DNA from 3 places in the Streptomyces sp. B21-105 genome. Region 1 is predicted to be linked to each of the others. Evidence: riboswitches for the same ligand, from Rfam matches in the RefSeq annotation. Region 1 holds a riboswitch; each other region holds the start of a gene.
The links. Region 1 has a riboswitch for cyclic di-AMP ahead of QA802_RS31325 (M23 family metallopeptidase). Riboswitches for the same ligand answer to the same signal wherever they lie in the genome.

Region 1 (10,332 bases):
GCCCGGCGCCGTCCAGTTCGGCGTAGTAGGTGTAGACGAGGGAGCGGTCGCCGGCGGCGAGCTGCTGGGCGGCGCAGTCCATGCGCTCCTCGCCGGTGAGCCGCCCGTGAAACGTTCCGCCGCTGAGCGCGACCTTGGTCAGCGGGGTGTTCTGGAACGCGGGGGACGACACCTGGGCGGCGTGCACGCCCGCCTTGTGGGCGAGCTGGAAGACCGTGGGATAGGGCTGCCAGACGCCCGGAGCGGTCCACGGCTGCCAGCGCAGTTGGTTCATCAGCTCGCCGGTGGCGGGGTTGCGCACGGTGTAGCCGGGCAGGCCGTGCGCACCCGGCGGGAGGCCGGTGCCGACGGAGGCGAGGGAGGTCGCGGTGGTCGCCGGATAGCCGGCGGTGAGCGGGCGTCCGGTGCCCCCGCGCGAGCTGCCGAGAAGCGCGTGCAGGTAGGGCGCCTCGTCGGGGTGGGCCTTGATCTGCTCCCAGCCGAGGCCGTCGATCAGGAAGACGCAGTTACGGTCGGCCGGCGTCAGTTCGGGGATCGCCGCGGTCGTGCCGGGCACGCCCAGGCCCGCCGCCAGCGTGGGGAGCAGGTCGGCGAGGGAGCCGGAGCCGTATGCGGGGACGGGCGCGGAGGCGACGGCGAGCGGTTCGGGGAAGTCCCAGGAGGCCTGCTGCGTCATCAGCGGGGGACGTCCGCTGTCGCCTCGGAGAGCGCCTGCGCGAAGGCGAGCGCCTGGCGCACCGTCTCCGGGCCGTCTCCGGCCTCGCTGACGCGCAGGCTGAGGTCGTCCGCCGTCGAGTTGCCGGTGTAGCCGTGGTCGGCGTCGCAGTTGGGGTCGCCGCAGGCGGCCGGCTCCAGGTCGATGCGGGAGACGGCGCCCCAGCCGATGGTCAGCACCACCTCGCGCGGCAGGGTGCCCGGCGTGTACGACTCCGGGTTGGCGACCACGCGGCTGACGACGACCGACGAGATCCGGCCGAGCTTCACGGACTCCGTGGACGTCGTGGCGTACGGCGTCGGGGAGGTGGTGTCGGCGGCCTGCTCGTCGGTGTGGCTGACGATGAAGCGATTGCCGGTGAGCACCAGCACCGTCACATGCCGGCGCACCTCGTTCTGGTCGAACGTGGTCTCCTGGTGAACCAGGTACGACCGGATCGGATCGCCGCCGACGGCGGCCTCCACCGCCTCGGCCACGAGGGCCGGGTAGTAGCCGCTGCGCTCGATCGCCGCGCGCAGCCCCTGGGTCGTCGTACTGGTCTTGGCCATGGGGTCCATCCTACGGGGACCCACTGACTGCGAGGTGCCGCTCGCGATCGCTTCCGGGGGCCGGGAGCAGGCGCGGGGCGCGTCTTCTCAGCGGTGGGGCCGGCACACCCACGGGGCGAACCGCTGCCCGGGGGGCGCGTCCTCGCGCGCGTACCTGAGCACGTGCTCCCGGACGATCTCGAGCCGCTCCGCGGCCACGAGGCAGGGGGTGGGATCGGGGCCGCCCGCGTCCGCGTCGAACGCGGCCACGACCGGGGGGCGTTCGCCGAGGCGGCGGTCCAGGCTCTCGAGTTCGCCGGGCGTCGGCTCCCGGAACACGGGGTCGTGGAAGGCCGCCGGACAGGCCACGAAGGCGGGGTCGGCGAAGACGAGTTCCAGGCCGTGGTGGTACGCGAGATCCGCGCCGGCCGCCAACCGGAACTCGCCGGGGGTCCAGGCCACGACGTCCCAGTCCCACCAGGACCCCTCGGGCAGGCCGACCGCGGGGTGCCGCACGGCCGCGGGGACCCCGGCCTCCAGCGTCCGCGCCGGCTCTCCCCCGTCCTTCGGCACCCGGGTCCGCCGTGCGTCCACCTCAGTACACCGGCAGGGTCCGCGGACCGAGGTCGTCGCGCGCGGGCGGGGGTGCGAGGCGGACGGACGCGCCGAGGACGCTCAGGCCGTGCGGGGCGACGACCACCGGCTCCAGGGTGACCGCGACGACCTCGGGGTGGTCGTCCACCAGTCGTGAGACGCGCAGCAGCAGCTCCTCCAGGGCCCTGGTGTCGACGGGCGTCGAGCCCCGCCAGCCGAAGAGGAGCGGGGCGGTCCGGATCGAGCGGATCAGCGACGTCGCGTCGCGGTCGGTGACCGGAACCAGTCGGTGCGCCATGTCCCCGAGGAGCTGCGAGGCGGCTCCGGCGAGCCCGAAGGACAGCACGGCCCCCGCCGCCGGGTCGATGACCGCTCGTACCACGGTGTCGACCCCGCGCGGCGCCATCGCCTGGACGACCGGCCGGAGCTCCTGGGGCCGCCCGAAGAGGTCGGTCAACTCGGCGTAGGCCCTGCGCAGTTGCTCCTCGTCGGCCAGGTCGAGACGGACGCCGCCCAGGTCGGCCCGGTGCCGCAGGTGCGGGGCGGTGGCCTTGAGGGCGACGGGGTAGCCGAGATCGGCGGCGGCCCGCGCGGCCTCGTCGGGAGAGGGCGCGGGGATCGCCCTGCGGATGCGGACGCCGTAACGGCCGAGCAGTTCGCCGGTCTCCTCGGCGCCCAGGGTGAGTCCCTGCCCGCGCGTGAGGAGCCCGTCGATCAGCGCGGCGGCGCCCCGCTCGTCGATGTCCTCGTACTCGGGCACCCGGCCCGGGTCCGCCGCCTCGCGCCGCCACTGGGCGTACTTCACGGCCTCCGCGAGGGCGCGGACGGCGCGTTCGGCGGCCGGGTAGGCGGGGATGAGGTGCGCTCCCGCCGGCGCCTCGACGACGGGGGGCTGCAGCTGCCCGGCGTCCTGCGCCGCGACACGCGCGCGTGGGCTCGCGCCCGCGCGCGGTGCGGTGCTCGCAGCGGCGGACAGCGCCGCCGCGAGGCCGCCGAGCTCCACGTGCACCACGAGCACCGGTTTGGCGGGGGCCGCGGCCGCGGCCGAGCGCAGGGCCTCGGCGAGTTCCGCGTCGCCGGGCGAGGTCTCCCCGATCGCCGGGATGGCCGTCACGACCACCGCGTCGCACGTCGCGTCGGCCAGGGCGCGCGTCAGTGCGGCGTGGAAGTCCTCCGCCGTGGCCTCCGTGGTCAGGTCCAGCGGAGGCAGGGGACGCAGCCCCTCCGAGAGGCAGGCGTCGTACGTGAGCAGTCCGAGGGACTCGGAGTTGCCGAGGATCGCGACGCGCGGGCCCGTCGGCAGCGGCTGACGGGCGAGGAGCAGGCCCGTGTCGACCAGTTCGGTGATGGTGTCCACGCGGATCACGCCGGCCTGCCGCAGCAGCGCCGACACCGTCGCGTGCGGCAGCCGCGTGGCCCGTACGGCGTGCCCCTGCGGGGCGGAACCGGCGCCCTGGACGACGACCAGGGGCTTGGCGGCCGCGGTGCGCCGGGCGAGGCGGGTGAACTTGCGCGGGTTGCCGATGGATTCCAGGTACATGAGGGCGACGTCGGTGTCGGGGTCGTCGTACCAGTACTGGAGGACGTCGTTGCCGGAGACGTCCGCGCGGTTGCCGGAGGAGACGAACGTCGACACGCCGGTGACGCCGGTGACCCCGCCGCCGCGCCGGTGCAGCCGGGACAGCAGGGCGATGCCGATGGCCCCGGACTGGGCGAACAGGCCGATCCGGCCCGGCCTCGGCATCTCGGGGGCGAGGGAGGCGTTGAGCCGCACCGCGGGAGAGGTGTTGATGACCCCGAAGGCGTTGGGGCCGATGATCCGCATGCCGTACGCGCGCGCGTGGCGCACGAGCTCGCGCTGCCGCTCGCGCCCGTCGGGGCCGCTCTCGGCATAGCCGGCGGACAGCACGACGAGTCCCTGCACGCCGTGTTCGCCGCATTCGGCGACGGCCGCGGGCACCTGCTCGGCCCGGACGGCGACGACCGCGAGGTCCACGGGCTCCGCGATGTCCCGGATCGAACGGTGGGCGGGCACCCCGTCCAGTTCCTTCAGGTCCTCGGGGAAGGCCTGGTTCACGGCGTGCAGGCGTCCGGTGAACCCGGCCGCCAGGAGGTTGCCGAGGACGCTTCGGCCGACCCCGCCCGGGCCGCGACCGACACCCACGACGGCGACCGAGCCGGGTGTCAGGAGCCGCCGTACGGAGTGCGCCTCGGCGCGCTGTTCCCGCGCGCGCTGCACGGCGAGGGAGCGCTCGGTGGGTTCGAGGTCGAACTCCAGGCGGACGACGCCGTCCTCGAAGCTGCGCTTCTGGGTGTAGCCGGCGTCCGTGAACACCTTGATCATCTTGTTGTTGGCGGGGAGCACCTCGGCGGCGAAGCGGCGGATACCGCGTTCGCGGGCGACGGCCGCGATGTGTTCGAGGAGCGCGGAGGCGACGCCGCGTCCCTGGTGGGCGTCCTGCACGAGGAAGGCCACCTCGGCCTCGTCGGCCGGCGCGGAGGCGGCCATGCCGTCCGGGCCGATGCGGTCGTACCGCACGGTGGCGATGAACTCGCCGCCGACCGTGGCCGCGAGTCCCACCCGGTCCACGAAGTCGTGGTGCGTGAACCGGTGGACGTCCTTCGCGGACAGGCGCGGGTAGGGCGCGAAGAAGCGGTAGTACTTCGACTCGTCCGAGACCTGCTCGTAGAAGCTGACCAGGCGCTGGGCGTCGTCGGCGGTGATGGGGCGCACGCGCGCGGTGCCGCCGTCGCGCAGCACCACGTCGGCCTCCCAGTGGGCGGGGTACTCGTGCCGGTCCGACGCGCTCTGCATGGGGCCCACACTACGGCTCGCTTCCGACAACAGCGCGAGGCAGTCTGGAGGGCGCACGTCGGGTCGAGGCCGCGATCCGACGGCCACATGGTGACGGGACACCCAGGGACCGTCCCTCACACGCTTCACGTGTGGAACACTGGTCTAGACAACCTGAGACACCGAAGGGCAGCATCACATGGCTGAGCGCCGCGTCAACGTCGGCTGGGCCGAGGGCCTCCACGCCCGCCCCGCTTCCATCTTCGTCCGGGCCGCCACGGCCGCAGGCATCCCCGTGACGATCGCCAAGGCCGACGGCAACGCCGTCAACGCGGCCTCCATGCTGGCCGTTCTCGGCCTGGGCGCCCAGGGCGGCGAGGAGATCGTCCTCGCGTCCGACGCCGAGGGCGCGGACGCCGCGCTCGACCGGCTGGCGAAGCTGGTCGCCGAGGGCCTCGAGGAACTTCCCGAGACCGTCTGAGCACCGCTGCATTCCGCGGTGAAGGGCTCGTCCGAATTACCGGGCGAGCCCTTTACATTTCCCGCCGACGGCAGCATGAGTAATCCCCCGTGAATTACCCGAACTTGTATACGGCTCTCGTGTTAATTCCGCAGGCCCGTCATGTTTACGGGACGTTGCGAAGTCCTCACACGGTCGGCGGCCTCGGTTCCCTGGGAAAAGCGCAGCCGGTGCGCGAGCGTCGCGCGCTCGGTGTGCAGCGCCGTGACCGCCCGCGCGCGCTCCCCGTCGCCGCGCGTCACCGCGTCGACGATGACGCCGTGCTCCGCCCAGGACTCCACGGGGTCGGCCGGCGCCTCCACCGCGTACATCCAGGCGATCTTGTGCCGGAGCTGGGTGAGCATCGATGCGAGGGCAGGGCTCCCGCAGGCCTGCGCGAGGGTCTCGTGGAACCAGCACCCCAGGGAGCGCAGATCGTCGCTGTTGCCCCTCCTGGCCCGCTCCTGGCCCAGCCGGACCAGGCCGCGCAACACCTTCAGATGGGCCTCCGTGCGCCGCTGGGCGGCCCGGGACGCGCCGAGCGGCTCCAGCAGCAGCCGCATCTCCAGCAGGTCCGCGGCCTCCTGCTCGGTGGGCTCCGCCACGCACGCGCCCGCGTGCCGCCGGATGACGACGAAGCCCTCGGCCTCCAGGGTGCGCAGCGCCTCACGGACGGGGACGCGCGAGACGCCGTAGCGGCGGGCGAGGAGTTCCTCGGTGAGGCGGCTGCCGCGTTCGTAGACACCCGCGACGATGTCGTCCCGGATGGCCGTGCACACCGAGTGCGCCGGAATTCGCATGACGGACCTCCGCCTTGATCCCCGTGAAACGTCGACGATTGACGCGTGTTCCGTGACTCTATTGCAATGAGCGGGAATTTCCGACGGGGAGCCGGAATCCAGGGATATTTTTTGGACAGCGGGGCCCCGGAAACGGCAAAGCCCCGGCCGAGGGGCCGGGGCCGAACGATCTGTCGCCGTCGGTCGTCAGATGCCGACGCCGTGCTGGCGGAGATAGGTGACCGGATTGATGTCCGAGCCGTACTCGGGGGTCGTGCGGGCCTCGAAGTGCAGATGCGGCCCCGTGACGTTGCCGGTGTCGCCGGACAGGCCGATGCGCTGCCCGGGGGTGACCGTCTGGCCCACCGACACCTCGATGGACGACAGGTGGGCGTACTGCGTGTACGTCCCGTCGTGCATCTTGATCACGATCTGGTTGCCGTAGGCGTCGCCCCAGCCGGCCTCGACCACGGTGCCGGATCCGACCGCGTGCACGGTGGTGCCACGGGCCGCGTGGAAGTCGACGCCGGTGTGGCTCCCGGAGGACCACAGCGAGCTGCTGGCCTGGTAGCCGGTGGAGACATAGGAGGCGGTGATCGGCAGCACGAAGGTGTTGAGGCGCTTGCGCTCGGCCTCACGGGCGGCACGCACGCGTGCCTCGCGCTCCTCCACGGCCTTCTTCGCGGCGGCCTTGCGGGCGGCCTCCTCGAAAGCGGCCTTTTTCTGCGCGGCGACCTGCTCGTCGACCTGGTCGGCCACCGACTCGGCGATGGACTCGCCGGCCGTGACGACGGGGATCAGACCGGTCTGCTCGGGGGTGGGCTGCTCGGCCGCGAGGGCCGGGGTGGAGGCGACGGTGGCCATCACACCGGTGGTGGTGAGCGCCGCCACGCCGACCGCGCGAGCGGTGGAACGCTGCATCCGGCTGGGCCGGCGGTGCTTCCCGGTGGCGCAGGTGAACGCCATGAAGTCAGGGGTGTCCTTTCCTTCCCTCTCGCCTACCGGGTTAGCTGACGGGTTCGGAGCAGGAAGGTCTCCTACGGACCCCCTCGCGTACACGCGGGCGTCCGATTCACCCCAGGGACTGCACAAAGTGGGTCCCCGGCTCCCCTGGCTCGCGCCGTACGGGGACTCGGCGATGACTGTCCGGTGCCGCGGCTGCGGCGCAGTGCCTGACGGACAGCCCGGATGAAGCTAAGCGGCAGGGGGTCCAATCCTCAAACGGATCACGGTTTTTGTAGCGCATCCCACAGGGCAGACAGGCAACCTCCGCCCCAATTCGGACAAACGGCAGCCCTGGTGACGCTCGGTCGACCAGGGCCCCTGTGCGTGCGTGCCGTTGTGCCGCGGCGGTCGGCGACCGGGCGACTACTCGGCGGACACGACCTTCACCTCGCCGATGCCCAGGGCCTCGACCGGTGCCTTGATCTGGGCCGCGTCGCCCACCAGAACCGTCACGAGACGGTCGACCGGGAAGGCGTTCACGGCCGCCGCGGTCGCCTCCACCGTGCCGGTCGCGGCGAGCTGCTGGTACAGCGTCGCCTGGTAGTCGTCGGGCAGGTGCTGTTCGACCTGGTCGGCCAGCGTGCTCGCGACGGCCGCCGCGGTCTCGTACTTCAGCGGCGCCACCCCGACCAGGTTCTGCACGGCGACGTCACGCTCGGCGTCGGTCAGCCCCTCGGCGGCGAGGGTGCGCAGCACCTTCCACAGGTCGTCCAGCGCGGGACCGGTGTTCGGGGTGTCGACGGAACCGCTGATGGCGAGCATCGCGGCGCCCGAGCCGTCCGGCGCGGACCGCAGGACCTGTCCGAAGGCGCGGACGCCGTAGGTGTAGCCCTTCTCCTCACGCAGGACGCGGTCCAGACGGGAGGTGAGGGTGCCGCCGAGGCAGTAGGTGCCGAGCACCTGGGCGGCCCACACGCGGTCGTGCCGGTCTGCGCCGATCCGGCCGATCAGCAGTTGCGTCTGGACGGCCCCCGGGCGGTCCACGATGACGACCCGGCCGGCGTCGTCGGCGGTCACCGGCGGCACGGGGCGGGGCTCGGCGGCGGAGCCCGTCCAGGCGCCCAGGGTGTCGCCCAGGAGCGCGTCCAGGTCGACGCCGGTGAGGTCGCCGACGACCACGGCGGTGGCCGTCGCGGGGCGGACGTGCTTGTCGTAGAAGGCCCGGACGGCCGCGGAGTCGATCTTCTCGACCGTCTCGGCGGTGCCCTGCCGCGGACGCGACATGCGGGCGGTGGCCGGGAACAGCTCCTTGGAGAGCTCCTTGGCCGCGCGCCGGGAGGGGTTGGCCAGCTCGTGCGGGATCTCGTCCAGCCGGTTGCGTACGAGGCGCTCGACCTCGCTGTCGGCGAACGCGGGCGCCCTGAGGGCGTCGGCGAGCAGACCGAGGCCCTTGGTCAGGCGCGAGGCCGGGATCTCGAGGCTGATGCGGACGCCGGGGTGATCGGCATGCGCGTCCAAAGTGGCGCCGCAGCGCTCCAGTTCGGCGGCGAACTCCTCGGCGGAGTGCTTGTCGGTGCCCTCGGAGAAGGCGCGCGCCATGATCGTGGCCACGCCGTCGAGACCGGCCGGTTCGGCGTCCAGCGGGGCGTCGAGCAGGATCTCGACGGCGACGACCTGCTGGCCGGGGCGGTGGCAGTGCAGCACCGTCAGGCCGTTGGCCAGGGCGGTGCGCTCGGGCGCCGGGAACGCCCACGGCTTGGCCTCGCCCGCCCGGGGCTGGGGGTGGAAGTCCATCGTGGCGAGCTCGGTCACCGGGCCGCCTCCTCGTTCTCGTCCTGGTCGGCGGGGGTTTCGGGGGCGGTGGGCTCGTAGACGAGCACCGCGCGGTTGTCGGGACGCAGGCGGGCCTCGGCGATCTCCCGCACCTCCTCGGCCGTCACGTCCAGCACCCGCTGGACCGCGGTCAGGGCGAGCTGCGGGTCGCCGAACAGGACGGCGAACCGGCACAGTTCGTCGGCGCGGCCGGCGACCGTGCCGAGGCGGTCGAGCCACTCGCGCTCCAACTGGGCCTGGGCGCGCTCCATCTCCTCGGCAGTGGGGCCCTCCGCGGCGAACCGGGCGAGCTCCTCGTCGATGGCCTCCTCGATGACGGGCACCTCGACGTCGCCGGACGTCTTCACGTCCAGCCAGCCCAGGGAGGGCGCCCCGGCGAGCCGCAGCAGGCCGAAGCCGGCCGCCACCGCCGTACGGTCGCGGCGCACGAGCCGGTTGTAGAGGCGGGAGGACTCGCCGCCGCCGAGGACGGTCAGCGCCAGGTCGACGGCGTCGCACGCGCGCGTGCCGTCCTCGGGCAGTCGGTAGGCGGCCATCAGGGCGCGGGCCGGCACCTCCTCCTCGACGACCTCGCGCAGCTGCCCGCCGATGACGTCGGGCAGCGAGCCGTCGCGCGGCGCTTGCTTGCCGTCGTGCCCGGCGATGGAGCCGAAGTACTTCTCGATCCAGGCGAGCGTCTGCTCCGGGTCGATGTCGCCGACCACGGACAGGACCGCGTTGTTGGGCGCGTAGTACGTGCGGAAGAACGCACGCGCGTCCTCCAGCGTCGCCGCGTCCAGGTCGGCCATCGAGCCGATCGGCGTGTGGTGGTAGGGGTGGCCGTCGGGGTAGGCGAGAGCGGTGAGCTTCTCGAAGGCGGTGCCGTAGGGAACGTTGTCGTAACGCTGGCGGCGCTCGTTCTTGACGACGTCGCGCTGGTTCTCCATCGACTCGTCGTCGAGCGCGGTGAGCAGCGATCCCATCCGGTCCGCCTCCAGCCAGAGGGCGAGCTCCAGCTGGTGTGCGGGCATGGTCTCGAAGTAGTTGGTGCGCTCGAAGCTGGTGGTGCCGTTCAGCGAACCGCCGGCGCCCTGGACGAGCTCGAAGTGGCCGTTGCCCTTGACCTGGCCGGACCCCTGGAACATCAGGTGCTCGAAAAGGTGAGCAAGGCCGGTACGACCCTTGACTTCATGGCGTGAGCCGACGTCGTACCAGAGGCACACCGCCGCCACGGGGGTCAGGTGGTCCTCCGAGAGCACCACGCGCAGGCCGTTGGCCAGGCGGTGCTCGGTCGCTGTCAGGCCCCCGGAGCCTGCCTGGGCTGTGGCCGTGTGACCCATGGGCATGTACGTCCCTTCCGATCGCGGACGCGGTCGTCGAAACCGCGGTTTTCCTGCCGGTCCTGTCACTGTATGCAAGCGTGCGGACAGGAGGCGAAGTTCCCGGACGACATACGCCGAGAGCGAGATCGCGTAGCCTGCGGGCAGCCGTGGACGAGGCGACTGAAGCGGGCGGGGCCCAAGGGCCGCCGCCGGGTCCTCGCCGCCCTGTCAGTGCCACGGTCCACAATGGTCCGCGTCAGATCCCGTCACACGCCCCAGCAAGGAGCCGGCAGCGATGGCCCGCCGCAGCACGAAGACCCCGCCGCCCGACGACTCGTACGAGGA
Region 2 (10,332 bases), 3.0 Mb from region 1:
GATCACCGCCTCCACGGCCACCTCCCTCGGCGCCAAGGACGCGGCGGACGCCGTCGCCAAGGCCTCCGCGCTCGGCATGAAGGCCGGCAGCCCGGTCTACCTCGACATGGAGGCGTACGACATCACGAACAAGTCGTGCAACGACTCCGTGCTGGCGTACGTCCGCTCCTTCAGCAAGACGCTGCGTGCCAAGACGTACCGGGCCGGCTACTACGGGTTCAGCAGCTCCAGCGCCAAGGCGATCGCCACCGCGACGAACAAGACGGACCTGCCGGGCAACCTCTGGTACGCCCTGTGGGACAAGAAGGACACCACGACCACGGACTGGCCGTGGGGCGCCACCCAGTTCACCGGCCACAGCCGCGGCCACCAGTACATGGTCAACAGCAAGGAGACCCGCGGCGGTTACACGATCACCGTGGACCGGGACTCCTGGGACGCGCCGGTCGCCCTGGTCGGCTGACACCGTCCCGGGGCGGTTGCCGGCGCGCCGGACCCGTCCGGCCGACCGCTCGCACCGACGAGCGGGTGGCCGGCGGGCGCGGCGGTGCGGGAAGTCCTGGCGAATCGTTGGTCGAATGGGTTGGCCGCAGCCGCGCCACTGCCTACCATCGATCACCGCAAGACCTTGTGCACCGCCGCACAATCTCCTCGGGAGGCTTCCTTGCACCGCCGTCGTCGCACCGCGCTCCTGCTGTCCGCCGTGATCGCGGCGGCCCCTCTCCTCACCGCCTGCGGCAACGACGCGCATCCGGGCGCGGCGGCCGTCGTGGGCGGTCAGCGGATCACCGTCGCGCAGCTGGAGAGCCGGGTGGACGAGGTGCGCTCCGCGCAGCGTGCGGCCGTCACCGACGACACCCAGTACGCGCAGGTCATCAGCCAGACCGGCGCGCTGACCCGGGACACCCTGCACGGCATGGTCCTCGACCAGGTGCTGCACCGCGCCGCCGAGGACGCGGGCATCACCGTCACCCCTCGTGAGGTCCAGGACATGCGGACCGGCCTGGAACAGCAGGCGGGCGGTGCGAAGGGCCTGGAGACGGCGTGGCTGCAGCAGTACGGCATCCCGCCGCAGCGCCTCGACGAGAACCTCCGCCTCCAGCTGGAGGCCCAGAAACTCGCCGCCCAGCTCGGCACGAACACCAGCCAGCCCGCCTTCTGGAACGCCCTGTCCAAGGCGTCCAAGGCCCTCGGCGTCGACCTCAACCCGCGCTACGGCAGCTGGGACGCGCAGAAGGTGGCCCGCGTCGACGCGAAGACCCCGTGGGTGCGGGAGGTCACGGCGTCCGGGACCAAGCAGCAGACGACATGATCGTGTGATGGTGTGACCGGTGGGCCTGCCCTGTGGACAACTCCTGGGGCTGTCGACGGGCGTGGGTTACGTTCGGGGTGTGAACGCAAACAGCTCCGTCGATGCCCACGCCGCAGTCACCGCCCCGGGACGCGTCGTCCTGCTCACCACCAGCCACCGCGTCGCCCCCGGCCTGCTGTCCTGGCCCGCCTGGCAGGCCCTGCGCGCGGCGGACCGGGTGCTGTGCGCGGACGGCGCGCACCCGCAGCTGCCCTATCTGCGGGACGCGGGCATAGCCGTCGAGGAGACCTCCCCGACCGCCGAGGAGCTCGTCGCCGTCTGCGCCGGCGGCCGCACCGCGGTGGTGGTGGCGACCGGCGAGGGCGAACCGGCCCTCACGGACGGCCTGGCCCGGCTGGCGGGCTCCGGCCGGGTGTCGATGCCGGAGCTGGAACTCCTCCCCGCCTCCTACGACCTGCCCGGCGCCCGGCTGCTCGACCTCGTCCAGGTCATGGACCGCATCCGCGACGAGTGCCCGTGGTCCTCGCAGCAGACCCACCAGGGCCTGGCGAAGTACGCGATGGAGGAGGCGTACGAGCTGGTCGAGGCGATCGAGGACGGCGACCGCGACGAACTCCGCGAGGAACTGGGCGACGTCCTGCTCCAGGTGGTGTTCCACGCCCGCATCGCCGAGGAGGACGAGGAGTCCCCCTTCTCGGTCGACGACGTCGCGGGCACCATCGTCGCCAAACTCGTCCACCGCCACCCCCATGTCTTCGGCGACGCCACCGCCACCACACCGGAGGAGGTCAAGGAGCACTGGCTGCGCACGAAGGCGGTCGAGAAGCGCCGGGCGTCGGTGACCGACGGCGTTCCGCTGCACCAGCCCTCGCTGGCTCTCGCGGCGAAGCTGACCGCGCGGGCCCGGACGGCGGGGCTGGACGTACCGCTGCCGGCCGTCGAGGGCGTCGGCTACGAGCTGCTCGCCCTCGCCGCCCGGGCCGAGTCGGAGGGCGTCGACCCGGAGGCGGCGCTGCGGGCGGCGGCCCGCGCCTATCGGGACGCGATCCGGGTCACCGAAGGGACCCTCGACGGTCTCTCCTCAACTCCGCCCTCATCTCCGCCCGCGTCTCCGTCCTCGTCCTCCCCTTCGTCTCCGGCCCCGCCCCCGGCCCAGGCCCCGTCCTCGGGCGAGTGAGCGTGACCGTGCACCTCGAGAAGCCCGTTACGGTCGGGGAGTGAGCGACCCGATCCACCACATCGACCCGAACGCGGCGAGCGACCCGACCCGCCTGTCCCGGCAGCCCCCGGCAGCCGCTCCGCCCGCACCCGAGCTCTTCACCTGGGAGTTCGCCACCGATCCCTACCCGGCCTACGCCTGGCTGCGGGAGCACGCCCCGGTGCACCGGACCGAGTTGCCGAGCGGGGTCGAGGCCTGGCTGGTCACCCGGTACGCCGATGCCAAGCAGGCCCTCGCCGACCAGCGGCTGTCCAAGAATCCGGCGCATCACGACGAACCCGCCCACGCCAAGGGCCGGACCGGTATCCCCGGCGAGCGCAAGGCCGAGCTGATGACGCATCTGCTCAACATCGACCCGCCGGACCACACCCGGCTGCGGCGGCTCGTGAGCAAGGCCTTCACCCCGCGCCGCGTCGCCGAGTTCGCGCCGCGCGTGCAGGAGCTGACGGACCGGCTGATCGACCGGTTCGCCGCCGAGGGCCGGGCCGACCTCATCCACGACTTCGCCTTCCCCCTCCCCATCTACGCCATCTGCGACCTGCTCGGCGTCCCCGAGGAGGACCAGGACGACTTCCGCGACTGGGCGGGGATGATGATCCGGCACGGCGGAGGCCCCCGCGGCGGCGTCGCCCGGTCGGTGAAGAAGATGCGCGGCTACCTGCTGGAGCTCATCCACCGCAAGCGCGCGGAGCTGCCCGCGGAACCGGCCCCCGGCGAGGACCTCATCTCCGGTCTCATCCGCGCCTCCGACCACGGCGAGCACCTCACGGAGAACGAGGCCGCCGCGATGGCCTTCATCCTGCTGTTCGCCGGCTTCGAGACGACCGTGAACCTCATCGGGAACGGCATGTACGCCCTCCTCACCCATCCCGCCCAGCGCGAGGCTCTTCAGCGCTCCCTCACCGAGGACGGCGGCGACCGCTCCCTGCTCGCCACCGGCGTCGAGGAACTGCTCCGCTACGACGGTCCCGTCGAGCTCGCCACCTGGCGGTTCGCGACCGAGCCGGTCCGCATCGGCGGTCAGGACATCGCACCCGGCGATCCCGTCCTGGTCGTGCTGGCCGCCGCCGACCGCGACCCGGCCCGCTTCACGGACCCCGACACCCTCGACCTCTCCCGCAGTGACAATCAGCACCTCGGCTACGGCCACGGCATCCACTACTGTCTGGGCGCCCCGCTGGCCCGGCTGGAGGGACAGACCGCGCTGGCCACGCTGCTCACCCGGCTTCCCGACCTCCGACCGGCGGTGGACCCGGCCGAGTTGAGATGGCGCGGCGGCCTCATCATGCGCGGCCTGCGCACGCTCCCGGTCGAGTTCGCCCCGGAGCCCGCCGCACGCTCCGGCGCCTGACGCTCCCGTCCGGACCGGAACGGCAGGGGCGGGTCTGACCGGGTGCCAGCCCGGATTGTGACCATGTGGCGAAGCGAACGTGACCGATCCTCAAGTCTGTGATCTTCACGTGATCTGCGCGGCATTAACTTGTGACAAGTGATCGTCTGCCGATACGTTCACTCGTCAGCGCGACGCGTCAGCTCACTCGCCCGCGCCGGCACTGCTGTCCAGAGAAAGGCCCTCGCATGCTCTCCGGGAACGGCCGTCACCGTCGCCCCCGCCAGGCCCCCGCGCTGCTCGTCGCGGCCGGGGTGACCGGCTCCGCCATCGCCATCCCGCTGCTCGCCGCCTCCGGCGCGAGCGCTGCGGACGGCACGGTGTGGGACAAGGTGGCGCAGTGCGAGACCGGGGGCTCGTGGAGTGCCGACGACGGCGGCGACGGCGAGTCCGGCGGCCTGAGCCTCACCCAGCAGGACTGGAACACCTACGGCGGACTCGACTACGCGGCGAGCCCCGACCTGGCCAGCCGCAACCAGCAGATCGCCGTGGCGCAGAAGGTGCTCGCCGCCAAGGGCATCGGCGCGTGGGGCACGTGCGGGCTGACCTCCGGGCTCACCAAGGAGAACGGCGCGCTGACCGTGGACACCGGCGTGGCGGGCGATTCGTCAGGAACGTCTGGCTCCTCTGGTTTGTCTGATCTGTCCAGGGGCTTGTCGGGCTCTTCGGGTTCCTCGGGGTCCTCGGGTCCGTCGGGTTCGTCGGGCTCTTCGGATTCCGGCAACGACTCGACCGGTTCCAGCGGTTCCAGCGGTTCCAGCGGTTCGACCGGATCATCGGGCTCGTCCGAGTCGTCCGACTCGTCCGGTGATTCTCCGAGTTCATCCTCACCGTCGCCTTCATCTCCTTCATCCCCATCTGTCGTCACGGGTGACTCCGACGGCACCGGCGGCCAGGGCGACCCTCAGGCCGGCGGCGGCTCACCCGCGGACACCCCGGAAGCGGGCGACTCGGACAAGTCGGGCCAGGAGGTGGGTTCCTGGAGCCTCGTCGACACCGGCTCCCTCGGCTCCGGCCGCCATCGCGGCGCCACGGCCGACGAGCCCGCGGCCAAGAGCGCCGACCCCTCGACGGGCGGCACGTCCACCGCCTCGGCGGGCCGGCATGCCGCCGCCACCTATGTGGTCCAGGAGGGAGACTCTCTCGCCTCCATCGCCGACTCCCTTGGCCTCCACGGCGGATGGCGCGCCCTGTATGCCGAGAACAAGGACGTCATCGGCGCCGACCCGAGCGACATCCTGCCCGGTCAGACCCTCGACACAGGGGCCCAATAGGGCGCAAAGCCCAAGAAGGACAGCGGGAGTTCACGACATGCTTCGCGCCGAATGTCCGATTTGGCGAAAGTGTGGGATGAGTCTCAGAAGCCCTGATCGTCTTTGAAATTCCGTGGATCGCGTGTCTACGGTCGTGACCGCTCGGCAATCCGAGCCCCGGCCGCCGCAACGCCGAATCCTGCCAGCGGCTCCCCGGGAACAGTCGTCGCGTCAAGCGCCGTAGGCAGGAGCGGGGGACCCAAGGTAAGTGCCGCGCCGGGAAGTCGCCGGAGCGGCTCGGGGTGAAGTCACCCCTCCCACGGAGCGCAGTCTCCGGCGGAGGAGTGGCCGGGCAACTCACACGGCCCGAACCCGACAGCTCACCTCGCAGGCGTCGGTGAGGGGATCCACCATGCTGTTTTCCGGTAAGGGCAAGCACCGTCGTCCGTCCAAGGCCAGCCGCGCCGCCGCCATGGCCGGCGTGACCGGTGTCGCCATCGCCGCCCCGCTGATCGCGACCGGCAACGCCTCCGCCGCCACCGCCTCCGAGTGGGACGCGGTCGCCCAGTGCGAGTCCGGCGGCAACTGGTCCATCAACACCGGCAACGGCTACTACGGCGGCCTGCAGTTCTCGTCCTCCACCTGGGCCGCGTACGGCGGCACGCAGTACGCCTCGCAGGCCAACCAGGCCTCCAAGGCCCAGCAGATAGCCATCGGCGAGAAGGTCCTCGCGGGCCAGGGCAAGGGCGCCTGGCCGGTCTGCGGCAAGGGCCTGTCCGGTGCCTCCTACGACGGCGCCGGCGCCGGCTCCTCGAACTCCGGCTCCTCCAACTCCTCAGGCTCGTCGGACAGCGGCAGCAGCACCCGCTCGACCGAGCAGAAGAGCAGTTCCCGCTCCACCGACCGTCCGGCGGCCGCCAAGAAGTCCAAGACGGTCACCACCCCGACCGGCAAGAAGGTCAAGAAGGGCGACGGCGAGTACAAGGTCGTCAAGGGCGACAGCCTCAGCTCCATCGCCGAGAAGCACAAGGTCGAGGGCGGCTGGCAGAAGCTGTTCCAGCTGAACAAGGACATCGTCCAGGACGCCGACCTCATCTACCCGGGTCAGCAGCTCCACCTGAAGTGACAGCCGGCCGCGGACGAAGCCATCGTGCCCGCCTGGTGAAGGCCGGCGCCTGAGGACCTGGTGAGGGTCCCCCCTCGTCTCTTCGTCTCTCGTCCCCCTGGCCCACGGCCACCCTGATCCCCCGTCCCGGTGCGTGTTCCCCCGTACGCACCGGGACGGGGTTTTCTCTTGCGCCCTTCCGGCCCGCCGCCCGCCGCCGCCCGCGGCCCTTTCGTGCGCTCCGGCTGCGACCCTTCCGGAGTGCGCGGTGTTTTCTGGCCTTTTCGGCCGCTTTCCCTTGCTGCTTTGTTCCGAGCGGGAACAATGTGTACGGTCAGTCCGTCCACGGGACGGTCGGTCGGTGGCCGACGCTCCGGAGACGGTTAGGCTCTAGGCGCAAGGCCACGCGCCGCGCACTTTCAGCGTCACATCCCATGAAGGAGATGCTCGTGCCGTCCATCGACGTCGTCGTAGCCCGGGAAATCCTGGACTCCCGAGGCAACCCCACGGTCGAGGTCGAGGTCGGCCTCGACGACGGCAGCACGGGTCGTGCCGCCGTCCCGTCCGGCGCCTCCACGGGCGCCTTCGAGGCCATCGAGCTGCGCGACGGTGACCCGAACCGCTACCAGGGCAAGGGCGTCGAGAAGGCCGTCCTGGCCGTGATCGAGCAGATCGGCCCGGAGCTCGTCGGCTACGACGCCACCGAGCAGCGCCTGATCGACCAGGCGATGTTCGACCTGGACGCCACCGACAACAAGGGCTCCCTCGGCGCCAACGCGATCCTCGGCGTCTCGCTCGCCGTCGCCCACGCCGCCTCCGAGGCGAGCGACCTGCCGCTCTTCCGCTACCTGGGCGGCCCGAACGCGCACCTGCTGCCCGTTCCGATGATGAACATCCTGAACGGCGGCTCGCACGCCGATTCCAACGTGGACATCCAGGAGTTCATGATCGCCCCGATCGGCGCGGAGTCCTTCTCCGAGGCGCTGCGCTGGGGCGCCGAGGTCTACCACACCCTCAAGAAGGTGCTGAAGACCAAGGGCCTGTCCACCGGCCTCGGCGACGAGGGCGGCTTCGCCCCGAACCTGGAGTCCAACCGCGCCGCGCTCGACCTCATCATCGAGGCCATCCAGCAGGCCGGTTACGTCCCCGGCGAGCAGATCGCGCTCGCGCTCGACGTCGCCGCGTCCGAGTTCTACAAGGACGGCAAGTACGAGTTCGAGGGCAAGTCCCGCTCGGCCGCCGAGATGACCGAGTACTACGAGGAGCTCGTCTCCGCGTACCCGCTCGTCTCCATCGAGGACCCGCTGTACGAGGACGACTGGGCCGGCTGGAAGGTCATCACCGACAAGCTGGGCGACAAGGTCCAGATCGTCGGCGACGACCTCTTCGTCACCAACCCGGAGCGCCTGGCCCGCGGCATCGAGGAGGGCTCCGCCAACGCCCTGCTCGTCAAGGTCAACCAGATCGGCTCGCTGACCGAGACCCTGGACGCCGTCGAGATGGCCCAGCGCAACGGCTTCAAGTGCATGATGTCCCACCGCTCCGGCGAGACCGAGGACGTCACCATCGCCGACCTCGCCGTCGCGGTGAACTGCGGCCAGATCAAGACCGGCGCCCCGGCCCGCTCGGACCGCGTCGCCAAGTACAACCAGTTGCTGCGCATCGAGGAGATCCTCGACGACGCCGCGGTGTACGCCGGCCGCTCCGCCTTCCCGCGGTTCCGCTCCGCGAACCACTGAGCGCGGCTCGGCGAACCGCTGAGCACAGCAACGGCTGACCCCACCCGGGGTAAGGCTTAGCCAGTCGCACGAACGTCCCCGTACTCGGTCCCGTACCGTGTGCGGGGACGTACGCACGTGGGAGACGGGAGGCGCAGCACATGGCCGTGAAGGACCGGGACCGTTTCTCCACCGCGACCAGGATCAAGCTGCTCGGCGAGCAGACCGCGGCCCGCGTCTACCGTTCGCAGACCAAGCGCCAGGCCCGCCGCTCCCGCCTCACCGGCCGCGCGGCCCTGCTGGCGCTCGTCCTGTGCACGCTGATCGTGGCCCTGGCCTACCCGATGCGCCAGTACGTCTCCCAGCGCGCCGAGATCGCCGAGCTGGAGCGCGAGAAGCAGCAGGCCGGCGAACGCGTCGAGCAGCTGCGCGACCTCAAGGCGCGCTGGCAGGACGACGCGTACGCCGAGCAGCAGATCCGGTTGCGGCTGCACTACGTGCTGCCGGGGGAGACCGGCTACATCGTCGTCGACCCGGACGCCGCCAGGCAGTCGCGCGCCGACCTCGGGGCGGCCGACCGCCCCTGGTACTCCAATGTCTGGGACGGGGTCGACAAGTCCGACGCCTCCGACCACTGACCGGTCGCCCGGCCGTTCCGTCGACCGGCCGCTCCGGTCGACCGACCGATGGACCGACCGACTGGCTGACTGACTGACCGGTGGCCCGCTCGATCGACCGGATCGCCCGAGTGACCGGTCGCGCCCGCCCGCCCGACCGACTGACCGATGGAAAGACAGGTATGCAGACGCCCCCGCCGACCACTCCGCGCACCGAGCCCACCGACGCGGACGTCGAGGCCTTCAAGCAGCAGCTCGGACGCCCGCCGCGCGGCCTGCGCGCGATCGCGCACCGCTGCCCGTGCGGCCATCCGGACGTCGTCGAGACGGCCCCGCGGCTGCCCGACGGCACCCCCTTCCCGACGCTGTACTACCTGACGTGCCCGAAGGCCAACTCGGCGATCGGCACGCTGGAGGCGAACGGCGTGATGAAGGAGATGACGGAGCGGCTGCAGTCCGACCCCGGGCTCGCCGCCGCCTACCGGGCCGCGCACGAGGACTACGTCCGGCGCCGGGACGAGATCGAGGAGCTGAGGAACTTCCCCAGCGCGGGCGGCATGCCGGACCGGGTGAAGTGTCTGCACGTTCTGGTGGCTCACTCGCTGGCCGCGGGCCCGGGCGTGAACCCGCTCGGCGACGAGGCGCTGGAGATGCTCCCCGAGTGGTGGCGCAAGGGCGCCTGCGTGACCCTTCCCCAGCCGGTCGAGGGGGAGGCCCCGTGACGCGGGTCGCCGCCGTCGACTGCGGCACGAACTCCATCCGGCTGCTCGTCGCCGACGCGGACCCGGAGACCGGCGAACTCGTCGACCTGGACCGCCGGATGACGATCGTCCGGCTCGGCCAGGGCGTCGACCGCACCGGCCGGCTCGCGCCCGAGGCGCTGGAGCGGACGTTCGCCGCCTGCCGGGAGTACGCGGCCGCCATCAAGGAACTCGGCGCGCAGCGGCTGCGGTTCGTCGCCACGTCCGCCTCCCGGGACGCCGAGAACCGGGAGGAGTTCGTGCGCGGGGTGCTGGACATCCTGGGCGTCGAGCCGGAGGTCATCACCGGCGACCAGGAGGCCGAGTTCTCGTTCACCGGCGCCACGAAGGAGCTCACCGGCCGCGACGACCTGGCCCGGCCCTACCTGGTCGTGGACATCGGCGGCGGCTCGACGGAGTTCGTCGTCGGCGACGACCGGGTGCGCGCGGCCCGCTCGGTCGACGTCGGCTGCGTGCGGATGACCGAGCGGCACCTGGTCGTGGACGGGAAGGTCACCGACCCGCCGTCCGAGGAGCAGATCGCGGCGATGCGCGCCGACATCGAGGCCGCCCTGGACCTCGCCGAGCGGACGGTCCCGCTGCGCGAGGCGCGCACCCTCGTCGGCCTGGCCGGGTCGGTCACCACGGTCTCGGCGATCGCCCAGCAACTGCCGGAGTACGACTCGGCGGCCATCCACCACTCGCGCGTCTCGCACGACGAGGTCCGGGCGATCACCGGGCGGCTGCTGCGCTCGACGCACGCCGAGCGGGCGGCGATCGGCGCGATGCACCCCGGCCGGGTGGACGTGATCGGGGCGGGCGCCCTGGTACTGCTGGCGATCATGGAGCGGACCGGCGCACAGGAGGTCGTCGTGAGCGAACACGACATCCTCGACGGCATCGCGTGGTCGGTCGCGTAGTCCTCGGCCGGGCCGCTCCGCGCACTCTGCTGAGCAGGCAGGATGCGCGGATGAGCGG
Region 3 (10,332 bases), 1.2 Mb from region 1:
CGTCCGCGGCCGGGGTCTGATGATCGGCATCGAGTTCGGCAAGCCCAGGTCGCTGAAGCTGCGCAGCCGGTGGGCCATGCTCCAGGCGGCCCGCAAGGGACTCTTCGCGCAGATGGTGGTCGTACCGCTGCTGCAACGGCACCGGATCCTCACCCAGGTCTCCGGCGACCATCTGGAGGTGATCAAGCTGATCCCACCGCTGATCGTGGGGGAGCGGGAGGTGGACCGGTTCGTCGACGCCTTCACCGCGGTGATGGACGACGCACACAGCGGCGGCGGACTGATGTGGGACTTCAGCAAGACCCTGGTCAAGCAGGCGGTCGCCCAGCGCTGACGCCCAGCGCTGACACCGCACGGGTTGCCGCATCAGCGGTCCGTTTTGCCTCTGGGGCAAGAGATTTGCCGCAGAGGCAAGATCTCGCGTCCAATGGAGGCATGAGCCCAACCGAGTCCTGGCACCCGGCGGAACAGACCGAGGCACTCTCCGCCGTCGCCCCCCAGCTGCGCGCCCTGCGCCGCCGGGCCGCCCTCACCCTCGAGACCGCCGCCCGGGCGGCCGGGCTATCGCCCGCCCATCTCTCCCGGCTGGAGACCGGGCAGCGGCAGCCCTCGCTGCCGATGCTGCTCGCCCTCGCCCGGATCTACGGTACGACGGTCTCCGAGCTGCTCGGCGAGGCGGCCGCCGACCGCGACGCCGTCGTGCGCGCCGCCGCCATGGAGCCGACCCGCGCGGGCGGCTGGACGTACTGGCAGACCGGCGCCTCCGGGCGGGCGATGCAGGCCCTGCGCGTGCACGTCCCGTACGGGGCGCAGGGCGACATCGTGCGGGTGCACCCCGGCGAGGAATGGCTGCACGTCCTGCACGGGCGGCTGCGGCTGCGCCTCGCGGACACCGCCGACCTGCTCGGGCCCGGTGACAGCGCGCACTTCGACTCGCTCACCCCGCACCGCATCGCCGCGCAGGACGCCGACGGGGTCGAACTCCTCTTCGTCCACACTTTGCTGCAGAGCCCGACCGCCACGCTGTGCCTGGGCCCGAACCCGTCCGAGACCGGAGTGACGTCATGAGCGACATCGAGGAGAAGTTCCCCCGGGCCGTCTGGATCCGGCTGTTCATCTACATCGCCGTCGGGCATCTCTTCGCGGGGTTTCTCTGGCTGCTGTTCGAGGTGGGCGCCAAGCGGTAGGCGGAGCAGGTTGATCAGGTTGAGCAGCAGGCCGAGCAGTAGGGGGAGCAGGGGAGCGGCTGTCAGTCCACGAGTCGCTCGCGCAGTCGGGCGCGGGTCTCGTGGGAGAGACGGAGGCCCTGTTCCAGGTAGGGGTCGACACCGCCCCAGGTCTCCTCGATGGTCTCGAAGGCCGCCTCGAGGTACTCCGCGCGGGCGTCGAAGAGCGGGCCGAGCAGTTCCATGACCTCGGGGGAGTAGGCCGCGGCGGAGGTGGCGCTGCGGCGCACCCGGTAGCGACGGTGCTTGGCGTTGGACTCCAGGTAGTCGCCGAGGATCGCCTCGCGCTCCACGCCGACGGCGAGCAGCGTCACCGCGACGGACAGGCCCGCGCGGTCCTTGCCCGCCGCGCAGTGCATCAGCGCCGGCACGCTGTCCTCGGCGAGCGCGTGCAGCACCTGTGAGTGCTCCGCCGTGCGCTCCGTGACGATCCTGCGGTAGGAGGCGATCATCCGGCCGGCCGCCTTGCCTTCGCCGAGGATGCCGCGCAGCTGGTCGATCTCGCCGTCCCGCACCATCTTCCAGAACTCGGCGCCGTCCGCCGGGTCCGACAGGGGCAGGTTCACGTTGCGCACACCCGGCAGCTCGACGTCCGGCCCCTCCAGCTTCTGGTCCGCGGCGTTGCGGAAGTCGAAGACGGTGTGCAGGCCCAGGCCGGCGAGGAACGCGGCGTCCTCGTCGGTCGCGTGCGCGAGGTGGCCGCTGCGGAACAGCACGCCGTGGCGCACGCGCCGGCCGTCGACGGTCGCCAGACCCCCGACGTCCCGGAAGTTGCGCACGCCGGCCAGCTCGGGCTCGGTCGACGGGATCTGCTGCGTCACGGGGGCTCCCTCCCAGTCGGTCCGCGTCGGCGCGGCTCGTGGTGGCCGACGAGACCTCCTCGACCATACGACACGGGTCCCCGGGGCAACCGGTCGTCCGCCGGTCGTCCGCCGGTCCTCCACCGGCCGGTCGTCCATCGGGCGGCCGGATGGACGTCCGCCCAGGTGGAGCGTCGTCCGCCGGAAGTTGCCCGACGGGCCGACCGCATTCGATGATGTTGACGCTTGATCGCACCTGTTCGAATCAGTGGGGGTTTTTGATGCCCGAGATCGCCGACGCCGGCCGCACCTGGGTCCTTTCCGGGCCCACGGGCAGTTACGCCCTCCACCTCACCGAGGCCGACGAGCTGGTCCACCTGCACTGGGGCCCGCACATCTCGCTCGCCGACGCCGAGGCCCTGGCCGCGTTTCCCTGGTCGGAGCGCGGGGCGTCCTTCGAGTCCCCGCTCGACGGCCGCGAGGAGTACCCGGTCGAGGGCGGCCCCCGCTTCGTCCGGCCCGCCCTGTCGGTGCGCACCGACGAGCGTCGCGGCACCGAGTGGACCTTCGAGGCGCACGAGCGGGACGGCGACGAACTGCGGTTGCGTTTCCGGGACGCCGGACTCGCCGTCACCCTGCACTACCGGATGCGCGGCGACGTCGTCGAGCGGTGGACGACCCTGCGCAACGAGGGCGAGCAGCCGCTGGAGCTGCTCCGCGCGGACTCGGCCACCTGGACCCTGCCCGAGCGGGACGACTGGCGGCTGTCGCAGCTGCACGGCCGCTGGGCCGCCGAGTCGCGGCTCGCGCGCACCCCGCTCGGCCACGGCGAGACGGTCATCGGCAGCCGCCGCGGCCACACCGGCCACCAGCACCTGCCCTGGGTCGCCCTCGACACCGACGCCACCGAGGAGCGCGGCGAGGTCTACGGCTGTGCGCTCGGCTGGTCGGGCTCCTGGCGGATCGGCGTCGCCCGGCTGCCCGACGGGCGCGTGCAGATCACCGGCGGCGCCGGGTACGACGACTCGGGCCTGCTGCGCCTCGCGGCGGGCGAGTCCTTCACCACGCCGGTCTTCGCCGGACTGTGGAGCGACGCCGGCTTCGGCGGGGCCAGCCGCGCCTGGCACGTTTACCAGCGGGCCCATGTCGTCCCGGACGCCGAACAGGACCGGCCGGTGCTGTTCAACTCCTGGGAGGCCACCTACTTCGACATCTCCGAGGAGCAGCAGGCGACCCTCGCCCGGCGCGCCGCGGCGATCGGCGTCGAGCTCTTCGTGGTGGACGACGGCTGGTTCGGGGCGCGCACCGGCGACCACGCCGGGCTCGGCGACTGGCAGCCCAACCCGGACCGCTTCCCGAACGGCCTGAAGCCCCTCGCCGACTACGTGCGCGCCCTCGGCATGCAGTTCGGCATCTGGGTCGAGCCCGAGATGGTCAACCCGGACAGCGACCTGTACCGGGCGCACCCGGACTGGGTGCAGTTCCAGCCGGGACGAAAGCGGACGGAGTTCCGCAATCAGCTCATGCTGAACCTCGCGCGCGAAGACGTCCAGGAGTATCTCTGGGAACAGCTCGACGGGCTGCTGTCCAGCGCGCCGATCGACTACGTCAAGTGGGACTTCAACCGCTGCTTCACCGACGCCGGCTGGCCGGACGACCCCTATCCGCAACGCCTGTGGGTCGACCACGTGCGGGCTCTCTACAGCCTCCTGGACCGGTTGCGGGCAGCCCATCCGGGCGTCGCGTTCGAGTCCTGCTCGGGCGGCGGTGGGCGCATCGACCTCGGGATCATGAGCCGCACCGACCAGGTGTGGACCTCCGACAACACCGACCCGCTGGACCGCCTCGACATCCAGCACGGCTTCAGTCAGATCCACCCGGCCCGGGTCATGGCCGCGTGGGTCACCGACAGCCCCAACACGCAGCTCAACGGGCGGGTCAGCTCGCTGCGCTTCCGGTTCGTCAGCGCCATGGCCGGGGTGCTCGGCGTCGGCGGGGACCTCGCCGAGTGGAGCGAGGAGGAGCTCGCCGAGGCGCGCCGGTGGGTGGACCTCTACAAGGACGTCCGGCATGTGGTGCAGCAGGGCGACCTCTATCGGCTGCGTCCCCCGGCGGGCGGCCTGAGCGCCGTCCAGTACGTACTCGGGGACGAGACCGTCGTCCTCGCCTGGCTCCAGGCCCAGCGGTTCGGTGAGCCCGTTCCGGCGCTGCGGCTGCGCGGGCTCGACCCGAAAGCGTCGTACGAATGCCGTGAAACGGGTGAAATCCATCGAGGTGCGGTGCTCTTGCATCACGGAATGCACGCCGGACTGCGGGGCGACCTCGATGCGGCAGTTATCCGGCTGCGTCGCATCTGAGGTTTCTGTCCGAATTGGATTCTTCGTTACAACTCGCTCTGGAATAGGAAAAGCTGGACCAGTGTCACGTGAGCAGCGTCATATCTGTGACGGTAAGTCGCCCGTCATGTTCACGTAATGCATGTGGTTTTCCGGGGTGTTTGCCCCTATGGGGATCTTTGTATTCACGGAGCGTGACCGCGAATTCTCACAGCGGATCAAGAAAAATGCCCTGACCGTGCAACCTCTGCTTGTCCCTGTGCGTCTTGGTCGCTTACGTTCCACACCAATCCGGACGGACGCCTAATCCTGCCGCCGCCCGGAATCCGCACTCTCACCCGTACATGGCAGGAGCGGGGGACCCACAGGCACCACGCCTGTTCCGGTCCCGGAACAGGCTCGGGGTAAAGCCGCGTCCCGACGTGGCCGGACATCTCCAGTCCGCACCCGACAGCTCACCTCGTAGGCGCCGGAGAGGAATTCGTCATGCCCGCGAAGGGTAAGCACCGCCGTCCCAAGGCCCAGCGCCTCACTCGTTCCATAGCCGTCGCCGGAACCGGCGGGGCCGCGCTCGCCCTTCCGTTCATGGCCGCCTCCGGCGCCCACGCGGCCACTGCGGAATCCGCGCCCCAGGCGGTCTCCCGGGCCGTCGCGCAGACGGTTTCCCAAAAGGCCGTGCAGGCCGCTCCGGTGACCCGGAAGACCGCCGCCGCCACGACCTACACCGTGCGGTCCGGCGACTACCTCTCGAAGATCGCGACCGAGCAGCACGTCAGCGGCGGCTGGCACAGGCTGTACCGGGACAACCGTGAGGCCGTCGGCGCGGACCCCTCGCTGATCCATCCCGGCCTCAAGCTGACGATCGGCAAGAAGGCCGCGGCCGGCACCGCCAAGCCGTCCAGTTCCTCCTCCTCCTCCTCCTCCTCGTCCTCGTCCTCGTCCTCGTCGGAGTCTTCCGCGGACTCCTCGACGTCGTCGAAGTCCTCGGGGTCCTCGGGGTCCTCGGAGTCGTCGTCCTCCGCGAAGACGACCACCCAGGCCGCCGAGAGCAGCACGGGCGGCTTCACCCTGCCCGTGGCCGGCGCCACCGTCGGCACGCCGTACCACCAGTCGGGCAGCATGTGGTCCAGCGGCTACCACACCGGCGTCGACTTCGTCGTCCCGACCGGGACCTCGCTCAAGGCCGTCGGCGCGGGCACGGTCGTCTCCGCGGGCTGGGGCGGCGCCTACGGCAACCAGGTCGTCATCAAGCTGGACGACGGCTACTACGCCCAGTACGGCCACCTGTCCCAGCTGTCCGTCTCGGCCGGCCAGACCGTCGACGCGGGCCAGCAGGTCGGGCTCTCCGGCGCGACCGGCAACGTGACCGGCCCGCACCTGCACTTCGAGATCCGCACCACCCCGGACTACGGCTCGGACGTCGACCCGATCGCCTACCTCCGCTCCCACGGCGTCTCCGTCGGCTGACCCCCTCCGACGACCCCGCGCCTGACACGAAACCGAAGGCCGGCCCCGATCGCACGATCCGGGGCCGGCCTTCGGCGTGTCCGGTGTGGGTGCGGCGCGGACCCCACGGACCCGCGGACTCCAGGAACCCCGCCGACCCCCGCTGACTCCGCCGACTCCGCTCATTCATGATCGTTCGATTGCGGTCGTGTGGCGTGTCCGGTCGCACCGTCGACAGGCGACGCCGATACGGACACAGTGGTCCAGTCAGACGGCAAGCGCTTTCGGCGTCGGCCTCGGACCCGAGGGGACGCCGACCGGGCGTCGGCGCGGGGTCCGCCGCGCACGGAGGCCGCCCGCCGCCCCGGTCCCACCGAAGGAGCCGCATCCCGTGACGACGACGCGCAGAACATTCGGCACACTCGCCGCCTCCGCCGCCCTGGCCGCCCTCGCCCCGTCGACGACGGCGAGCGCCGCGCCCCGCCGCCGTCGGCTTATCGCCCACGACGACTTCCGGCACGGCCTCGGCCGATGGGCCGTCGAGCGGGAGCAGGGCGGTACGGTCACCGCCTCCTGCGGGAGCCTCGAGATCGACGTGCCCGCCGGCGCGACGGTCTGGTTCACGCAGCGGCTCGACGGTCCGTACGTCCTCGAGTACGTCGCCACGCCCGTCTCCGCCGGCGGGCCCAACGACCGCGTCTCCGATCTCAACAACTTCTGGAACGCCGTCGACGTCCGCTCCCCGGACGATCTCTTCGCCACCCCGCGTGGCGGCGCCCTCGCCGAGTACGACCACCTCAAGACGTACTACGTGGGCTATGGCGCCAACGGCAACACCACGACCAGGATGCGCCGTTACGTGGGCGAGGCGGGCGTGCGCCCGCTGCTGTACGACTACACCGAACCGCTGCTCGTCGCGAACCGGCCGCACCACGTGCGGATCGTCTCCGACGGCTCGGTCGTGCGCTGGTGGAACAACGGCCGGCTGGTCTTCGACCACACCGACCCGGAGCCCTACACGAGCGGCCACTTCGCCTTCCGCACCACCTGGAGCCACTTCCGCATCAACGACTTCCGCGTGTGGTCCCTTGTTCCCTGATTGGCAAATTCTTTAAGAGTGGCTTTTCTCACCGTCCGTCAATCCCTGCCTACGGTCGCGTAGGTCACATTCGAAGGTGAATCATGATCTGCTGTGGCAGACGATTCGAAGAGTGACAACAGATCAGTGATCGGGTCGTACGTGGCGGTGGGGGACAGCTTCACCGAGGGCGTCGGCGACCCCGGCCCCGACGGGGCGTTCGTCGGCTGGGCCGACCGGTTCGCGGTGCTTCTCGCGGACCTGCGACCCGAAGGCGACTTCGCCTACGCCAACCTCGCGGTCCGCGGAAAGCTGCTCGACCAGATCAAGCGGGACCAGCTTCCCCGGGCGGTGGAACTCGCCCCGGACCTGGTCTCCTTCTGCGCGGGCGGCAACGACATCCTCCGTCCCGGCACCGACCCGGACGAGGTCGCCGAGCGTTTCGAGCGCGCGATCTCGGCCCTGACCGCCGCAGCCGGCACAGTCATGGTGACCACCGGCTTCGACACCCGTGGCGTTCCCGTGCTCAAGCACCTGCGCGGCAAGATCGCCACCTACAACGGGCACGTCCGCGCCGTCGCCGACCGGTACGGCTGTCCCGTGCTCGACCTGTGGTCCCTGAAGTCCGTGCAGGACCGCAGGGCCTGGGACGGCGACCGGCTCCACCTCTCCCCGGAGGGGCACACGCGGGTGGCGCTGCGCGCCGGGCAGGTCCTCGGCCTCGACGTGCCGGCCGATCCGGAGCAGCCCTGGCCGCTGCTCCCGCCGCGCGGCGCCCTCGACGTACGGCGCGACGACGTGCACTGGGCGCGCGAGTACCTGGTGCCCTGGATCGGGCGAAGGCTGCGCGGGGAGTCGTCCGGCGACCACGTGACCGCCAAGGGCGCGCTCTCGCCGGACGACATCAGGATGCGCATCGCGGCCGTCGCGTAGCGGGTCGCGCGGCACGGCTCGCACGTGGGGGACGGCCGGCCGTCGGCGTCGTACGGCCGGCCGCTCCACCAGTGAGGTGATCGCACGGGAGTGGCGTGGGGGCGCGAGCGGGGTCCGGTGCTGGGATGACCGCACCCGCACCCGCACCCGCACCGTTCGCTCGCACCGCACCCTCCGCACCCGCACCCGCACCCGCACCGTCCGCGCCGACACCTCGAGGACCGGTTCCGTATGCCCCTTTCCCGTACGTCCGTCGCCGCGGCGCTCGTCGCCCTGCTCACCCTCGGCGTCCCGGCATTCACCGCGCCCGCGGCGGCGGCCCTGCCGGCCCACCCCGCGGCCGACGCCGCAGCGGCCGACGCCGCAGCGGTCGGGGTCACGGCGTTCGGGGTCACGGCGGTCCGCGCCGTGGCGGTCGAAGCCGCCACCGTGACGGTGACCGGTGAGGGCAGCGCGAGCGCGGAGCCCGACCTGGCGGTCGTCGGCACCGGCGTCGAGGCCACCGCCAAGACCTCGCAGGCCGCGATGGACGCGCAGACCGGCGCCGCCGCCGCGCTGCTCGCCGCGGTCCGGGCCCAGGGCGTCGCCGACCGGGACATCCGCACCGAGAACGTCTCCCTCCACCCCGTCTACGACTACACCGGCGGGGCCTCCCGGCTGACGGGCTATCAGGCCGCCCAGTCCTTCGCCGTCACGGTGCGCCAGGTGTCGAAGACCGGCGCGGTCCTACAGGCGATCACGGACGCCGCAGGCGACGCGGCCCGCATCGGCTCCGTGGTCTTCGACGTCTCCGACGCGGCCCCCCTGCAGGCCCGTGCGAGGGAGGCCGCGCACGCCGACGCCCGGGCCAAGGCCGAGCAGTACGCCCGCCTCAGCGGCCGCGCCCTGGGCCGGCTGATCTCGCTCAGCGAGGACGCGTCCAGCACGCCGCGCCCCAGGCCCCGGCCGGGGACACGCCCGGCGCCGGCATGGCCACCGTGCCCGCGGCGCCCGGCGAGATCAAGGCGACGGCGACGGTGACGGCGGTCTACGCGCTGGACTGAAAACCCGCTCAGGCCGCACGGTCCCCTCCAGGGGCCAGCGTTCCTGCGTGCCCGAGACGCCCGGCGTCAGTCCGATTTCCCGGTTCAGCGATTCGTCCACCCACTCCCGTGCCCGTGCCCGGGGCACCGCGCCCCCGTAGGACGTCAGTTGCACGGCGAGTCCGTCGAGCAGCGCTGTCAGACGCAGGGCGGTGCCGGCCGGGTCGGGGCACCGGAACTCGCCCGCGGCCACGCCCTCCGCGATCACCCCGGTGAGCGCGGCCTTCCACTCCCGGTCGAGATGGCGGGCGACCTCCCGCAGCGCCGGCTCGCGCAGCGACACCGCCCAGCCCTCGATCCACAGCCGCCAGCCCTTGGCCTGGCCGGTGGGCGCGTACCAGCGCACCGCCGACCGCAGCCTGCGCAGCGCCGTGGTGCGGCGGCCGACCAGCTTGCGCAGATGCGTCAGGTCGTCCTGGGCCGCGCGGGCGAACGCGTCGGCGACCAGCTGCTCCTTCGTCGAGAAGTGGTACAGCACCAGGGCGTTGCTCACGCCGAGGGCCGCGGCCACGTCGGCGATCCTGACCGCCGCCACGCCCCGCGCCTCGATCTGCTCGATGGCCGCCCGCAGCAGTTCCTCCCGCCGCTCGGCCACGCTCAACCGCACCCTCGCCACGTCCGTCACCCTACACAGGGGCTGTGAGCTGCCCCGACGCCGTCACCGCCCACCGCCGAACCGCTCTATGACCGCCCGCAGCCGCTCCTTCGCGAGTCGTTTGCGAGTCCTGCGTGCGTGCGCGGCCCGCCCGCGGCGCCGTCGGTCGGGTCAGTACCGGGACGCGGTCCGGGGGCTGTCCACGCGTTGTCCGACGAGGCGACCATAATGGAACGCCTCAGCGACTCCACCTGGAGGTACCGTGTCCGGTTTCCGTTCCCTGAGCTCCGGGCTCCGCGGTCTGCAGCCCGAGGCCTTCGGCGCGGATCCGAGCGGCGAGCGCCTGGCGCGCATCCGCAGATCGCCCCACTACCAGGACGGCGTCTTCCAGAACCCCGGCGGCCCGGCGCGCATTCGCCCGTCGGGCTCGATGCTGGACTTCGCCAAGGTCTTCTTCGACAAGGAGCAGCGCCCCGGCGGGCTCCCGCGGGCACCGTGGCGGTGCACGCCACCACCCTCGCCGACCTCGCCAAGCCGCCGGTGACCGGCCTCAGGGTGACGTGGATGGGGCACTCCAGCGTGCTCGCGGAGATCGACGGGCGGCGGGTGCTGTTCGATCCGGTCTGGGGCGAGCGCTGCTCCCCCTTCGCGTTCGCGGGACCCAAGCGGCTGCACCCGGTGCCGCTTCCGCTGGCCGCGCTCGGCCCGGTCGACGTCGTCGTCATCTCGCACGACCACTACGACCATCTGGACCTGCCCACGATCAAGGCGCTGGCCGGCACGGACACCGTGTTCGCGGTGCCGCTCGGCGTCGGCGCCCATCTCGAGCACTGGGG

Region 2: linked by a shared signal. The riboswitch ahead of QA802_RS17495 (transglycosylase family protein) and the one ahead of QA802_RS31325 (M23 family metallopeptidase) in region 1 are both predicted to bind cyclic di-AMP.
Region 3: linked by a shared signal. The riboswitch ahead of QA802_RS36400 (M23 family metallopeptidase) and the one ahead of QA802_RS31325 (M23 family metallopeptidase) in region 1 are both predicted to bind cyclic di-AMP.

What each region holds. Positions count from the first base shown of each region.
Region 1 covers NZ_JARUMJ010000001.1:6,900,901-6,911,232, reverse strand. The annotation lists gene QA802_RS31355 (alkaline phosphatase family protein) at 1-676, opposite strand, end outside; gene QA802_RS31350 (DUF5998 family protein) at 676-1,272, opposite strand; gene QA802_RS31345 (hypothetical protein) at 1,351-1,836, opposite strand; gene QA802_RS31340 (bifunctional acetate--CoA ligase family protein/GNAT family N-acetyltransferase) at 1,838-4,651, opposite strand; gene QA802_RS31335 (HPr family phosphocarrier protein) at 4,830-5,111, shown strand; gene QA802_RS31330 (GntR family transcriptional regulator) at 5,234-5,929, opposite strand; gene QA802_RS31325 (M23 family metallopeptidase) at 6,116-6,874, opposite strand; cyclic di-AMP (ydaO/yuaA leader) riboswitch at 6,889-7,056, opposite strand; gene QA802_RS31320 (M16 family metallopeptidase) at 7,277-8,665, opposite strand; gene QA802_RS31315 (M16 family metallopeptidase) at 8,662-10,011, opposite strand; gene QA802_RS31310 (DNA gyrase/topoisomerase IV subunit A) at 10,283-10,332, shown strand, end outside.
Region 2 covers NZ_JARUMJ010000001.1:3,913,345-3,923,676, reverse strand. The annotation lists gene QA802_RS17520 (glycoside hydrolase domain-containing protein) at 1-463, shown strand, start outside; gene QA802_RS17515 (SurA N-terminal domain-containing protein) at 665-1,312, shown strand; gene QA802_RS17510 (nucleoside triphosphate pyrophosphohydrolase) at 1,392-2,489, shown strand; gene QA802_RS17505 (cytochrome P450 family protein) at 2,584-3,882, shown strand; gene QA802_RS17500 (LysM peptidoglycan-binding domain-containing protein) at 4,110-5,195, shown strand; cyclic di-AMP (ydaO/yuaA leader) riboswitch at 5,401-5,583, shown strand; gene QA802_RS17495 (transglycosylase family protein) at 5,587-6,300, shown strand; gene eno (phosphopyruvate hydratase) at 6,723-8,018, shown strand; gene QA802_RS17485 (FtsB family cell division protein) at 8,159-8,635, shown strand; gene QA802_RS17480 (DUF501 domain-containing protein) at 8,797-9,336, shown strand; gene QA802_RS17475 (Ppx/GppA phosphatase family protein) at 9,333-10,274, shown strand.
Region 3 covers NZ_JARUMJ010000001.1:8,124,054-8,134,385, forward strand. The annotation lists gene QA802_RS36375 (aspartate aminotransferase family protein) at 1-334, shown strand, start outside; gene QA802_RS36380 (helix-turn-helix domain-containing protein) at 436-1,068, shown strand; gene QA802_RS36385 (DUF6126 family protein) at 1,065-1,187, shown strand; gene QA802_RS36390 (tyrosine-protein phosphatase) at 1,250-2,047, opposite strand; gene QA802_RS36395 (alpha-galactosidase) at 2,308-4,383, shown strand; cyclic di-AMP (ydaO/yuaA leader) riboswitch at 4,688-4,846, shown strand; gene QA802_RS36400 (M23 family metallopeptidase) at 4,849-5,829, shown strand; gene QA802_RS36405 (DUF6250 domain-containing protein) at 6,200-6,907, shown strand; gene QA802_RS36410 (SGNH/GDSL hydrolase family protein) at 7,034-7,819, shown strand; gene QA802_RS36415 (SIMPL domain-containing protein) at 8,051-8,839, shown strand; gene QA802_RS36420 (TetR/AcrR family transcriptional regulator) at 8,819-9,517, opposite strand; partial or broken gene QA802_RS36425 (MBL fold metallo-hydrolase) at 9,759-10,332, shown strand, end outside.